Regions from separate parts of the Bradyrhizobium canariense genome, predicted to be linked through region 2. Evidence: riboswitches for the same ligand, from Rfam matches in the RefSeq annotation. Region 2 holds a riboswitch; the other holds the start of a gene.
The links. Region 2 has a riboswitch for S-adenosylmethionine ahead of BLV09_RS22655 (O-succinylhomoserine sulfhydrylase). Riboswitches for the same ligand answer to the same signal wherever they lie in the genome.
Positions count from the first base shown of each region.

Region 1: another riboswitch for S-adenosylmethionine. It lies ahead of metX (homoserine O-acetyltransferase MetX); the one in region 2 lies ahead of BLV09_RS22655 (O-succinylhomoserine sulfhydrylase).

Region 1 is NZ_LT629750.1:4,320,041-4,327,577, forward strand. Features, by position in the region: gene BLV09_RS20635 (peptidase M15) at 1-805, opposite strand, end outside; gene BLV09_RS20640 (L,D-transpeptidase) at 1,109-2,671, shown strand; gene metW (methionine biosynthesis protein MetW) at 2,976-3,641, opposite strand; gene metX (homoserine O-acetyltransferase MetX) at 3,643-4,845, opposite strand; SAM riboswitch at 4,930-5,009, opposite strand; gene BLV09_RS20655 (chorismate mutase) at 5,175-6,026, shown strand; gene hisC (histidinol-phosphate transaminase) at 6,074-7,171, shown strand; gene BLV09_RS20665 (prephenate/arogenate dehydrogenase family protein) at 7,168-7,537, shown strand, end outside.
Region 2 is NZ_LT629750.1:4,751,726-4,759,262, forward strand. Features, by position in the region: gene BLV09_RS22635 (hypothetical protein) at 1-229, shown strand, start outside; gene BLV09_RS22640 (MATE family efflux transporter) at 260-1,702, opposite strand; gene BLV09_RS22645 (PQQ-dependent sugar dehydrogenase) at 1,916-3,304, shown strand; gene BLV09_RS22650 (2'-deoxycytidine 5'-triphosphate deaminase) at 3,443-4,561, opposite strand; SAM riboswitch at 4,745-4,824, shown strand; gene BLV09_RS22655 (O-succinylhomoserine sulfhydrylase) at 4,896-6,116, shown strand; gene BLV09_RS22660 (SGNH/GDSL hydrolase family protein) at 6,277-7,332, opposite strand; gene BLV09_RS22665 (SGNH/GDSL hydrolase family protein) at 7,346-7,537, opposite strand, start outside.

The sequences.
Region 1 (7,537 bases), 430 kb from region 2:
ACGACCTGTTGGTCGCCGCTTTCAGGCCGCTTGCGAGCGATTGACGATAATCGTCGCGAAACGCGCTGGTTATGCCAGGAGACAGCCCAGCCTCTTCCACCGCGCGGAGTACATGAAAGAGCTTCAGCTTGAAGCTCCGATCCATGCCTCCGATCACGTAGTCCATCATCGGCATGCCGGCTTTTTCCGCCGCCTTCGGATCCTTCCAGGCGAAATCCTCGTCGACCAGCTTGGTAAAGCTCCGGGTGACCGTCACCCTTCTGCCCTTCTTCTTGACGACCACTTTCCTCTGTTCGTTCACCTTGAGGGTGTCCTCTTTGGGCGTCCGTCGGTAGAGCGCCCACAGGTATTGGTCGATGCAGACGTCCGCTTCCCCGCACCCGTCGGGGATTTCGATGGAACCGACGGCCTTCCTGGCGTCATCAGGCAGCGGATCACTCGGGCTCGCCGTCGCCACTTGCACGGGTGGTGTTTCCGGTGGGAGCGTTTGGGACGCATCGGCCGACGCGGCCTCGGCGATCGGCTCCGGCTTATCTTGCACCGCCGTCATGTTGCTGGTCGTGACCGTCACGGCTTCCGCTGCCACAACGGTGCTTGCGTCGACGGCCTTGCCCATTGCGGTGGCCTGCGGTGCGTCCGCTGGCTCGGCATCAGCGGAAAGAGACGGTGCGCGGCGGTCCACGAGTGGCGCTCCGCCGATGTTATCGATGGCCGCCGAACCGAAGCCAGCAAGCCACACGACTGCGCAACCCGCGATAACGACCGTGAGCGCGGTTGCCACGGCAGCAAATCGCTGCGGGTTCATGATCGCAGCCCTCACAGGTTCCACCTGAGCCAGATTGCACGGCGAAGCACGCGACGCCGACGATCTTCGGATCATTATTCTGACGTGCAATGGCGGAATCTGCGGGTTATCATTTTTTCCAAAAAGTGTTGCCCGAACGCAACGCACTGTCGCAAGCGGCGCGCGTTAGACGAAACTGGGCCAGTCGGTAGGCAAGATTGAACCAAAAGGGCGTAGAACGTGGCGGCGATTGGTTAATACCAAAGTCACGATCTGACACTTGATCGACACAAGCGCGGACAGGCATTTCAACCCGGGGATGGCATGGTAAATCGATTCACGACGGAACAATCCACGGCGACAATGCGGCGTTGGAAGCCTCTCGCGATTGTGGTGCTCGTAGCGACGGCCGCGCTGACGGCGCTGACCGCCGACGCCACGGCGAGACAAGCCCGCCCCGCGGCCACCGTCGAGGCGACGGCGCCGCGCGAGGCGGGCGAACCGATCATGGCGATCGTGTCGATCAAGAGCCAGAAGGTCACTTTCTACGACGCCGACGGCTGGATCCTGCGCGCGCCGGTGTCGAGCGGCATCAAGGAACGCGAGACGCCGGCCGGCGTCTTCGCCGTTATCGAGAAGGACAAGGACCACCACTCGACCATGTATGACGATGCCTGGATGCCGAACATGCAGCGCATCACCTGGAATGGCGTCGCGCTGCACGGCGGACCGCTGCCGGGCTATGCGGCCTCGCATGGCTGCGTGCGGATGCCCTACGACTTTGCGGAGAAGCTGTTCAACAAGACATGGATCGGGATGCGGGTGATCATCTCGCCCAGCGACGCCGAGCCCGTCGATTTCACTCACCCGGCGCTGTTCGTGCCGAACGCAGATGCGCTCGCGGCCGCGCCGGCCAAGGCCGAGACGCTCGCGCGCGAGGCCGAGGATGCCGCCAGGGCAGCCGACGAGGCGAAGAAAGCCGCCGCGACGACATCACGTGAGGCAACATCGCTGCCAGCGTCGCTCCGAAAGCTGGAGCAACTCAAGAAACGCGCCGACGCCGAGCTCGCCTATCTCGACAAGGCGCTCGCCGCGGCAAAGACCGATCAGGCCAAGGCGCGGGCGGAGGAGCTGAAGCAGAAGGCCGCCACCAAGGCCGCGGACGCGGCGACGCAGCTCGATACCGCCAAGGCCGACGCGCAGCCCAAGCTCGATGCGGCTGCCAACGCAAAGGAAGCCGCGAAGGCGGCAGCGACCAAAAAAGCCGATGCCGCCAAAGCGGCGACCGCAGCGAAGCTCTTGCTCGAGCCGGTCTCGGTCTACATCAGCCGCGCGACGCAGAAGCTTTACGTGCGGCGCAACACGCATAAGCCGGCGCCGGACGGGGGCGGCGAGGTATTCGATTCGTCCATCGAGGTTCCGGTCACGATCCGCGATCCCGACAAGCCGATCGGCACGCACATCTTCACTGCGGTGGCCCGCACCGACAAGGGCCTGCGCTGGACCGCGGTCACGATCGACAACGGGGACGACGCCAAGGACGCGCTCGACCGCATCACCATTCCGCAGGACGTGCTCGACCGCATCGCGCCGACCGCAGTGCCGCGATCCTCGATCATCGTCTCCGACGAACCGCTGAGCAGCGAGACCAATTATCGCACCGAGTTCGTCGCGGTGCTGAGCAATCAGCCCCAGGGCGGCTTTATAACGCGTCAGCCGACGCCTGCGGTCGATGATGACCGCGTTGCCAGCGGCGACGCCCCCGACGGCGGGGCCGGCGGCTTCTTCTCCATTTTCCAACGCAATCCGGACTACCAAACCGGCAATGTGCAGCGGCGCGGGGGGCAGTACTATCGTCCGGTGCAACAAGGCGGGTCGTGGTGGTAAGGCGAGGCACGCCGCGCCTCGGCCGCATGGTCGCTCAGGGTCACGAGCGTCGATTTCGTCTGCGGCCGACCGTGTCCGCGTTACCCATCACAGCCGACGGCAGAAGGCGATCGCGATCTCGGTCCGATCAAAATTCATCCCGCGTAGCGCGTGGCTCGTGATGGCCGAGCATAGCAGCCTGCCCTGCGCAGACTGCATAAACTTGTCTGCCCTCCCGACCATCTACGTCTTACTTATCTTGGCGCAGCAAACACACGGATGGCCGGGTCAAGCCCGGCCATGACGACCCGTGAAAAAATTCGGATTACTTTCCCTTCCCTGCGCGGCTCAACAAAAACACGCCCTGCTCGCCGAACATGTTCCAGAACCACCAGGGCGCGCTGAGACGCAGCGGCCGGCCGTAAAGGTCGAGCGCGACCGCGCGCTCCATCTTGACGTTGATCTCGTCGCAGAGCTGCACGAAGTCCTTGATGGTGCAGAAATGGATGTTCGGCGTATCGTACCATGTCGCCGGCAGATTTTCGGTGCGCGGCATGTGGCCGCCGACCAGCAATTGCAGCCGCATCTTCCAGAACCCGAAATTCGGGAACGAGACGATGGCGCGCCGCCCGATCCGCAGCAGATTTTCCAGCACCACGCGCGGCTGCCGGGTCGCCTGCAGGGTCTGCGACAGGATCACATAATCGAAGGCGTCGTCGGGATAGTTGATGAGGTCGGTGTCGGCGTCGCCCTGCACCACCGCAAGCCCCTTGGCGACGCAGCGATTGACGCCTTCGCGCGACAATTCGATGCCGCGGCCGTCGATGCCGCGGCTTTCTAGCAATTGCAGGAGATCGCCTTCGCCGCAGCCGACGTCGAGCACCTTTGAGCCACGCTCGATCATTCCCGCCACCAGCAGGTGGTCGCCGCGGTAATTTCCGGCGTTTTCTGGCGCAGCGCCGTTCAGCGGCAGGACCTGTTGAAGAGCCATGTCAGCCGCCCGTCGCAGTCAGGCCGCGCGCCTTGCCGGCCGATTGCAGGAACGCGCGCGCGATGTCGAAGAATTCCGGCACGTCCAACAGAAACGCATCATGGCCGCGGTCGGTCTCGATCTCCGCAAACGACACCCGCGCGCTGGAAGCGTTGAGCGCATGCACCAGCGCGCGCGATTCCGATGTCGGAAACAGCCAGTCGCTGGTGAACGACACCACGCAGAAGCGGGTCTGGATGCCGCGAAACGCCTGCGCCAGAACACCGTCATGATCGGCGGCAATGTCGAAATAATCCATCGCCCGCGTCAGATAGAGGTAGCTGTTGGCATCGAAGCGCTCGACGAATGACGAGCCCTGATGGCGCAGATAGCTCTCGACCTGAAAATCCGCATCGAACGAGAAGGTCGGCAGTTCGCGATCCTGCATTCGCCTTCCGAATTTGCGATGCAGCGCTGCGTCTGACAGATAGGTGATATGCGCAGCCATCCGCGCGACGCCGAGGCCGCGATGCGGATGCGTGCCCTGTTCGAAGTAACGCCCGTGATGCCAGTCGGGATCGGCCATGACAGCCTGCCGGCCGAGCTCATGGAATGCGATGTTCTGTGCCGAGTGCCGCATGCTGCACGCCACCGCCAGCGCCGAGAATACGCGCTTGGGATAGGCCGCGGTCCATTGCAGCGCCTGCATGCCGCCCATCGAGCCACCGACCACGCAGAACAAGGTCTCGATGCCGAGCCGGTCGATCAGCATGGTTTGCGCGCGCACCATGTCGGGAATGGTGATGATCGGAAAATCCAGTCCCCACAATTTGCCGGTTGCCGGATTGGTCGAGGCCGGCCCGGTCGAGCCCATGCAGCCGCCGATCACGTTGGAGCAGATAATGAAATATCTGTCGGTATCCAGCGGACGGCCGGGACCGATCATGGTTTCCCACCAGCCGGGCTTGCCGGTCACCGGATGGACATTGGCGACGTGCTGATCGCCAGTCAGCGCGTGGAAAACCAATATCGCGTTGGAACGGTCGGCGTTGAGTTCGCCATAGGTTTGATAGGCGACCTGAAAGGGCGACAGATCGATGCCGCAATCGAGCTTCAGCGGCTGGTCCGAGCCGAACAGCGCCACCGGCGAACTCGGATGGTCCGCCTCCTGCGCGCGCTCCTCGGCATGGATCGAGGGACTGGATATCGACTGTATGTTCGTCATCTCGCCACCGACCTCCTGACGGAGGTTTACAGACAGAAATCAGGCCATAAAAAAACCCGGCCTGAACTAAAGGTTCGGCCGGGATCACTTCTGTCCCCGGCCTGTTTAGCGAATTGTTTAACGTGGCTGCAAGCCGGCCGGCTCAAATGACCACGGAACCCAGTGAAGCTAGTCCCGAGGGCGGTTTTCGTCAAGGCAGGCCGCCCGTTAACCTAACTGGGATCATCGGTAACCCCTGACGTTTCTCTTTGCTTTCAGCTCCCGTCTTACCTAATCAATGCCCTTGCCTGCCGGCAGGAGCTGACCGATCCGGCAATTGGGTTTTAACGATGTCCAAAATACCCCCCGCTCCGCCCTCGCTCGAGGTGCTGCGCAAAGAGATCGACACGATCGACGAGCAGGTTCACCGCCTGCTGATGGCGCGTGGCGACATCATCGATCGCCTGATTTCGGTAAAGCAGACCCAGGAGGTCGGCTCGGCCTTCCGCCCGGCGCGCGAGGCCGACATGATGCGCCGGCTGGTGGAGCGCCATCGCGGCATCCTGCCGCTCGACACCGTCGAAAGCATCTGGCGCGTCATCATCTCGACGTTCACCTACGTGCAGGCGCCGTTTTCAATCCATGCCGATATTTCGGTCGGCGAATCCGCGATGCGGGATTCGGCGCGATTCCATTTCGGTTTCACCGTTCCCTACGTCTCGCATTTCAACGCGACCGCCGCGGTCGACGCCGTGGCAAAATCGAAGGGGGATCTGGCGCTTCTGTCCGCCACATCCAGCCGCACTCCCTGGTGGATCGCGCTCGAAGCCAATGGCGCGCCCAAGATCATCGCGCGACTGCCGTTCGTCGAGCGCGCCGATCATCCGGCGGCGCTGCCGGTATTCGTGGTGTCGCGCGTCGCCGACAGCGCCATGGTGACGGAAGTCGAGATGTGGAGCGTGCGCGTATCCGGCTGGAACGCCGAAATCGCGCGCGCGCTGTCACCACTGGCGGAAATCGTCGCGGTGCCGGATACCGCCTTCGACGGCGCCGCCCTGCTGATATCGATCACGGGCTCCAGCAGCCTGGAAAAGATCAAGTCCGCGCTGATCGAGGCCGGCGCTTCGGTGCGTTCATCGGCTCTCGTCGGCAGCCACGCAACCCGCTATACGGTGCCCCCAAGCGGGCCAGCCAAATCTTGACCGGCCAAGTCCTAAAAGGCCGACCTGATAATCCGGAGTTGAAGAAGATGTCTCGTCCCGTGCCGAATCCCGGCATTCTCGATATTGCACCCTACACGCCGGGTAAAAGCCCGGTGCCGGAGCCGGGGCGCAAGGTGTTCAAGCTGTCCGCCAACGAGACGCCCTTCGGGCCTTCTCCGAAGGCCATGGACGTCTACAAAAAGGCCGCGGCGCATCTGGAGGACTATCCAGAAGGCACATCGCGGGTGCTGCGCGAGGCCATCGGCCGCGCGTTCGGGCTTGATCCCGAACGCATCATTTGCGGCGCCGGCTCCGACGAAATCCTCAATTTGCTGGCGCACACCTATCTGAGCCACGGCGATGAGGCGATCAGCACCACCCACGGCTTTCTGGTGTACCCGATCGCGACCATGGCGAACGGCGCCAAGAACGTCGTCGCGCCGGAAACGAATTTCACCGCTGACGTCGACGCGATCCTGAAGCTGGTTTCGCCGCGCACCAAGCTGGTATGGCTCGCCAACCCGAACAATCCCACCGGCACCTACCTGCCGTTCGATGAGATCAAGCGGCTGCGCGCCGGATTGCCGGCGCATGTGCTGCTGGTGCTGGATGCCGCCTATTCCGACTACGTTTCGCGCAACGATTACGAGATCGGCATTGAACTGGTGGCGACGACCGAAAACACGGTCATGACCCACACCTTTTCCAAAATCCACGGGCTGGCGGCGCTGCGGATCGGCTGGATGTTCGGGCCGGCTCATATCGTCGACGCGGTGAACCGGATTCGCGGCCCGTTCAACGTCTCGACGCCGGCGATGCTGGCGGCGGTGGCGGCGATCGAGGACACCGCGCATCAGCAGATGTCGAAGACGCATACCGAGAAATGGCGCAACTGGCTGACCGAGGAGCTCACCAAGCTCGGGCTGAAGGTGACGCCAAGCGTGGCGAATTTCATCCTGATCCATTTCCCGCTGGAGAAGGGCAAAACTTCCGCCGAGGCCGATGCGTTCCTTACCAAGCGCGGCCTGGTGCTGCGCGCGCTGAACAATTACGGCCTGCCGCACGCGCTGCGCCTGACCATCGGCACCGAGGAGGCCAACCGCCTGGTGATCGACGGCCTGCGTGACTTCATGGCGGTCAAGTGAGCCCGGCACCACTCTTCAAACGTGTTGCGCTGATCGGCTTCGGTCTGATCGGCGGCTCGATTGCGCGCGCCGCACGCGCGCAAAACCTGGCGGAAGAGATTGTCGCCACCGCGCGCTCTGCCAAGACCCGCGCGCGCGTGGCCGAACTCGGCATTGTCGATCGCGTGGTGGAAAGCAACATCGATGCGGTGAAAGACGCCGACCTCGTCATTCTGTGCATTCCGGTCGGCGCCTGTGGCCCGGTGGCGCAGGAGGTCGTAGCCTATCTCAAGCCGGGCGCGATCGTCTCCGATGTCGGCTCGGTCAAGGGCGCCGTGGTGCGGGACATGGCGCCGCATCTGCCCGCGAGCGTGCATTTCGTGCCGG
Region 2 (7,537 bases):
TCCGGGAGGCCTTGGCGGAATGCCGGGTGGCGCTGGCACGGGAAGCAGCTTCGGCGGCGGTGGCTACGCGCCCGAAGCATCGGGAATCGGAATCGGCGCGGGCGGTGGCGGAGACATCATGGGCATGCTCGCCGGCGGTGGTGGCAGCGAATTGATGGGCATGATCCCGCAGTTGATGCGGCTGGCCAGTTTTGGCGGCGGCGGTCACCGCCATCACCGGCGGCGATAGAATCCGCTCTTGACGCCGAAATGCGATGTCTCACGACAAGGCAGGGCGGACTTCTGGCACCGCACCGCCCTTTGGTCCCCATCGCGTCAGGATGACGCTCGAGGACGACAACACGCCGAGCACCACCATCGAAGTCGCCGCCAGCACGAAGAAGTTTTCAGCGCTCGCATCGTGCGTCGACAGCCACCAGCCGCCGAGCCCGATAAACACCAGCCGCGCGCTTTGCGCCAGCACCGGCCCGATCACCTTGGCCGCGCCCTGCGATGAGAAGTACATCGACATCGCGAGCCCGATGAACGCGTACATCGGAGCGGCCGTCGACAAATACTGACGGCTGGCGCTCCGCATCGCGGAATCCTCGGTGAATATATTGACCCAGAGGTCGGGAAAAATCGCGATGACCGTCGCGATCGCCCCGACCGAGACGAAAGACAGCGTGCCCGCGGTCCAGGCAATCTGCCGCGCCCGCGCGATGCGGCCGGCGCCGATCGCCATGCCGACCATCGGCACCGACGCAATTCCGAACGCGAACGCAACCGAGGTCAGCATGAATTCCAGCCGGGCGCCGATGCCGTAGCCGGCCAGAATCGCGGTGCCGAATCCCGCCAGCATGTGCGTGAAGATACTGATCGTCAGCACCGACTGCAGCGGCGAGAAACAGGACACCAGGCCGACCTTGAGGATGTCGACGAACATCGCACGGCGGATGCGAAGCCCGCGAATCTTGGGAACGACGCGCGCCCGCCCCGAGAACAAATACCACGCCATGATCGACACGCTGATGCTGTAGGCGATCAGCGATCCCGCGGCGACGCCGCGCATGCCGAATTGCGGCACCGGACCGAGGCCGAGGCCGAGTGTGCCGCCGAGAATGATCTGGCAGACGGCGGAGTTGAGGATCAGCAGCGACGGCAATTTCATGTTACCGGTGCCACGCAAGATTCCCGCCATCGTATTCAACAGCCATGGCAGAACCGCGCCGCCAAAAAAGATCTGCGCGTAGGCGATGGCATTCGCCAGGACCTCGCCGCGCCCGCCGAGCAATTCCAGCAATCTGGGCCCAAAAATCAGCATGCCGAGCATGAAGGTCAGCCCAAAGCAGATCCCGATCAGCAGGGCATGCGCGGCCAGCGTCGAGGCGCGGTCGATATCGCCGGCGCCCAGCGCACGCGCAATTGCGGAAGCGACGCCGCCGCCCATCGCACCGCCGGACATCGTCATGGTCAGGATGACGCACGGAAATACCAGCGCCATCGCAGCCAGCGCCTCCACGCCGAGCCGGCCGATATAGGATGTTTCGGCGATGACAACACAGGTGCCGGCGCTGAGCGCGATGACGTTGGGCCAGGCAAGCCACAACAGCGTGCGCAGGATCGGACCGTCGATCAGCGCATTCCTGGCGGGTGCTGCAATTGGAGGGAGCGGTTGTTCGCCGTCGTCAACGGGAATCGGGGCGACAGCGATATCCGACATTTCCTCTCCGGAATTGGCGCGATCTGGCCGCCGCGCGCTGTTGGCTTCCTAGCACGATCCAGCCCGCGGCCTGGTTGCGTCAGGCGCATGGGCCGCCTGCGCAATTTAGCCGCTGTGGAGGTGGGTTTGTGGTTCTCGCAGGTAATTGAAGGCCGACGTCTTGAACGATTACGGGCTTGCCGCATTGTAACGGCAACATTCGGGGAACGAACCATGCGCAAAAATATGCTTCTGGCGATATCCATCGGAGCGTTGGCGCTTCCACTCGCCGCCTGTCACGACCCGCAGGACACCGCCACCGCCGAGCAGAGTTTTGGGCCTTCGCCCACGCTTCCCGCCCCGCAGCACTCCTGGATACCGACGGTCAACGTGGCTACTGCCATAGGCTGGCCGGCCGGCGGCAAACCCACTGCCGCCAACGGCATGGCAGTCAATGCTTTTGCCACCGGGCTCGATCACCCACGCTCGCTCTATGTGCTGCCCAATGGCGACGTGCTGGTGGCGGAGACAAATGCCCCGCCGAAGCCAGACGACGGCAAGGGCATCAAGGCCTGGGCGACGCGGCTGGTGATGGGCCGCGCCGGGGCCGGCACGCCGACAGCCAACCGCATCACGCTGCTGCGCGACGCCGATGGCGACGGCAAGGCCGAGACCAAAACTGTTTTTATCGAAGGATTGAATTCGCCGTTTGGAATGACGCTGGTCGGCAATGATTTTTATGTCGCCGATTCCGATGCGATCATGAAGTTTCCGTATCATGAGGGCGACACGAAAATCAGCGCAGCCGGCGTCAAGCTGGCAGACCTTCCCGCCGGTCGCATCAACCATCACTGGACAAAGGACCTCACCGCCAGTCCTGACGGCACCAAACTTTACGCAACGGTCGGCTCCAACAGCAATGTTGGCGAGAACGGCATCGAGGCCGAGACCAATCGCGCCGCCGTGCTTGAGGTGGATCGCGCCAGCGGAAAATGGCGCGTGTTCGCCTCGGGCCTTCGCAATCCGAACGGGCCGTCATGGCAGCCGCAGAGCGGCGCGCTGTGGGTGACGGTGAACGAGCGTGACGAGCTCGGTGACGACCTCGTCCCGGACTACATGACGTCAGTCAAGGACGGCGCGTTTTACGGCTGGCCCTACAGCTATTACGGCCAGCATGTCGACACCCGCGTCGAACCACAGCGGCCGGATCTGGTGGCCAAGGCGATCCCGCCGGATTACGCGCTCGGCGCGCATACCGCTTCGCTCGGCTTGACATTCAACACCGGCAATCTGTTTCCGCCAGACATGGCCGGCGGCGCATTCGTCGGCCAGCACGGCTCGTGGAATCGCAAACCGCGCGCCGGCTACAAGGTGATCTTCGTGCCGTTCGCCGATGGCAAGCCCGCGGGAAAACCGCAGGACGTGCTGACCGGATTCCTCAACGACAGCGGCGAGGCACAAGGGCGGCCGGTCGGCGTCAAGATCGACAAGCAAGGCGCGCTGCTGGTGGCTGACGATGTCGGCAACACGGTATGGCGCGTGACGCCGCAGGCGAAGTCAGCGTCGCGAGAATCGTCATTCCGGGGCGATGCCAACCGGTCCGGCCTCTGGCCGGCCCGATGACAGGCTCCGCATCGAACCCGAAATCCAAGGATTCCCCGATGTGCAATTGCACATCTGAGGTCTGGTGCTAACGCACCATCCCGGAATGACAGGGATTGGATCGCTTCGTCGCTAACGCTCCTCGCGATAACGGCCCAGCTAAACCCGGAAATGCTTGCTCAGCTTCAGGCCCTGCGCCTGGTAGTTCGAGCCGATGCGCTGGCCGTACATGGCATCGGGCCGCGCCAGCATTTTTTCGTAAACCAGCCGGCCGACGATCTGGCCGTGTTCGAGGATGAACGGCACTTCGCGCGAGCGCACTTCCAGCACCGCGCGCGAGCCCTGCCCGCCCGCCCCGGCATAGCCGAAGCCGGGATCGAAGAAGCCGGCATAATGCACGCGGAATTCGCCGACCAGCGGATCGAACGGCACCATCTCGGCGGCATAATCCGGCGGCACCTGCACGGCTTCCTTGGACGCCAGGATGTAGAATTCGCCGGGGTCGAGAATGAGACTGCCGTCCGGCCGCGCCGCTATCGCCTCCCAGAACTCATTGATCGCATAGCCGCCACGGCGGTCGATATCGACCACACCGGTGTGGCGCTTGGCGCGATAGCCGACAAAGCCGCTGGCGCTTTCGCCTGACAGATCGACGCTGAGCGCGACGCCATTGGCGAGATCGGCGTCGTCGATATCGACCAGCCGTTCGGCATCGTGCAGCGCGTCAAGCTCATCGGCGTTGAGGATGGCGTCGCCAACCCGGAAGCGCACCTGCGACAGCCGCGATCCCTCGCGCAACAGCACCGGAAACGTCTTCGGGCTGATCTCGGCATAGAGCGGGCCATGATAGCCGGCGCCGATCATGTCGAACCGGCGGGTGCCGTCGGCGATCACGCGGGTGAATACATCGAGCCGCCCGGTCGAGCTTTTGGGGTTGGCCGCGGCGACGATGTTCGGTGGCAGCGCCAGGCTCTCCAGTAACGGCACGATGTAGACGCAATTGGTCTCCAGCACCGCGCCATCGCTGAGGTCGATTTCGTGCAGCTTCAATTCGTCGATGCGCTCGGCCACCGTCGCGCCCGGCCCCGGCAGGAAGCTTGCGCGGACCCGATAGGCGATATCGCCCAGCCGCAGATCGAGGCTCGCCGGCTGGATCTGGCTTTCGACGAACGGATAGGCCGGCAGAATAAGGCCGGCATCCGCCATCGCCGCGATCATGCGATCGGGCAGAATGCCATTGGCATCGGGTTGAAGCGTGAACGACAATTCCTTACCCATTCGATCATGACCCGATTGGACGGCATCGGATCGTGATCTCATCTCGTTGTTTGAGCATGATCTTTTCGGAAAACCGGTTTCTGCTTCTCCAGATCATGCGCTAGCCGGACGCTGGAAATATAGCCTTTTTACGGGTTATCCGATGGCCGCCTTGACGGAAAGGGCGCGACCGAATAAGAGCATGACTTATCCCGTGGTGATTTGAGCCGGCCGGCTTGCAGCCACGTTAAATAAGTCGCTAAACAGGCCGGGGACATGTGTGATCCCGGCCTGTGGAAATTTTCCAGGCCGGTTTTTTGTGACCATTTTCCAGGGTGGTCACGACGGAGGTCACATGTCTGAGACTACAACAACCACGACGAATAAGCCCAAGTCACCCACCGCCCACTATCGGCCCGAAACCCGGCTGGTCCATTCCGGCGCGATACGTTCGGAGTTCGGCGAGACGTCCGAGGCGCTGTTTCTGACGCAGGGTTTTATCTATGACAGCGCCGAGCAATGCGAGGCGCGGTTCAAGGGCGAGGAGCCCGGGTACCTCTATTCACGCTTCTCCAATCCCAATATTTCGATGTTCGAGCGCCGCATGATCGAGCTCGAAGGCGCGGAAGCGGCGCGCGCCACCGCTACCGGCATGGCCGCGGTGACGACGGCCGTTCTCGCGCCACTGAAGGCCGGCGATCACGTCGTTGCCGCCAAGGCAATGTTCGGATCGTGTCGCTATGTGGTGGAAGACCTGCTGCCGCGTTACGGCATTGCGTCCACTTTGGTCGATGGTCTCGATCTCGACCAGTGGCGGAAGGCGATACGGCCGAACACAAAAACCTGTTTCCTGGAGAGCCCGACCAATCCGACGCTGGACGTGCTCGATATCGGCGCTATCGCCGAGATCGCGCACCAGGGCGGCGCCCGGCTGATCGTTGACAATGTATTTGCAACGCCGATCTGGCAGAGCCCGCTGTCGCTCGGCGCCGACGTCGTGGTGTATTCCGCGACCAAACACATCGACGGCCAGGGCCGCTGTCTCGGCGGCATCATCCTGTCGTCGGAAGCGTTCATCGCCGAGCACATCCACAATTTCATGCGCCAGACCGGCCCATCGATGTCGCCGTTCAATGCCTGGGTATTGCTGAAGGGGCTGGAGACGCTGGCGGTCCGCGTCCGCGCGCAGACCGAAAGCGCGGCAGCCATTGCCGACGTCCTGGCGCAGCATCCGAAAATCTCGCGGCTGATCTATCCGGGCCGTGACGATCATCCGCAGGCGGCAACGGTGAAGAAGCAGATGCGCGCCGGTTCGACGCTGATCGGATTCGAGATCAAGGGCGGCAAGGCAGCGACCTTCCGTGCGCTGAACGCGCTGAAGGTGTCGCGGATTTCAAACAATCTCGGCGATGCCAAGAGCCTCGTCACCCATCCCGCGACCACGACGCATCAGCGGTTGACCCCGGAGGCTCGCGCCGAACTCGGCATCAGCGAAGGCTTTGTCCGGCTCTCGGTCGGCCTCGAGCATCGCGATGACCTGATCGAGGATCTGCAGGCAGCGTTGGAGAAGGCGTGAGGGGCTGACGGTTCGCCGCGAGACGGCCTCTGACGTCATTGCAAACTAACGGGTCGCGCGCACGCGCGCCCGATGACAGACTCCGCGAAGCAATTCAGAAGCTACACCGTTATAAGAGCTGGATTGCTTCGTCGCTTGCGCTTCTCGCAATGACGGCACCTCACATCGGCCGGTACTTCTGCACGCTGGACGGCACGTTGACGCCCAGCTTGATCTGGCCCACCGACATGATGATGTCGTCGCCGAGCAACTGGGCGAAGCAGGCATAGCCCCAGTCGTTCATATGCAGGCCGTCGGCGATCACGAAGCTGTCGATCGGCAGCGCCTGCTCATCATGCCATTCGCGCATCACCTCGAAGCGCGGAAAAATGCCGACATGGCGAAGCTCTGCGACCTTGTTCAGCAACTTCACCATCCGGCTTGCGCTTTCCGCCCGCTCGTAGACCTTTGGAGAATATTGCGGATCGACCAGCACGAGATCGGCGCCAGCAGCCTGAATGCGCGCGACGCCATCTTCCACCATCTTTGCAGTTTCCGCAGGATCGAGATTGCGCAGCACGGCATTGGTGCCGACCTGCCAGATCACGAGATCCGGTTTCGCATCGATCACCGAGGTCTGGATCCGCTTCATCATTTCCGGCGCGTCCTCACCGCCGACGCCGCGGTTGAGGACGGTGATGTCGGCGCCCGGATATTTCCGGTGCAACTGCGCCGCCAGCCGGTTGGGATAGGTGAACTCAGGCGACGACGATCCATAACCCGCCGTCGAAGACGAGCCGAATGCGACGATGACCACCGGCTGTCCCGCAGCCAGCTTGCCCGCGACATGCGGCAATGATCCCATCGATTTGACACCGCCCTTCGGAGACAGGCACGGCACGCGGCTGAAAATGTCACCGGCGGATTTTGCGACCGCCTTCACCTTATCGATCGCCCGGCTGGTGATGCTCCTGGGCTGCGCCGGATTTGCCTGATCGACAGACGCAATATTGCCGGCATTACCAGCACCGGTCGTTTGGGAACCCGGCGCCTTAACGCCTTCGGATTTGGAGTCGTCAGATCCGGCAATGTCGGATTTCGCACTATCGGATAACGCAGACTGCTGGGCGGCCTGGACGCGTGTCGGCAGCATCAACGCCGGTGCCAGCAACACGAGCGCTGCGACGACGGGCGCGGCCAGCGATGTCATTGCGGAAAAAGGGCGGTCGAAACTCATTAACGCTGAATCCTCAATTCTGCTGGGCCGTGTTGATGTGAGCTGCATCGATCACAAACGTCGACAACGCACGGCCCAGGCAATCATGAACACGCTTCGCAAGCTCGAGGCCATGCGACGCGCTGAAAAAGTCGAAATCTCCCGAGTCATTCCATTGATGCATGATGGCGAACCGGTCGAATAGCGGAACGTTGTACTGCTGTGC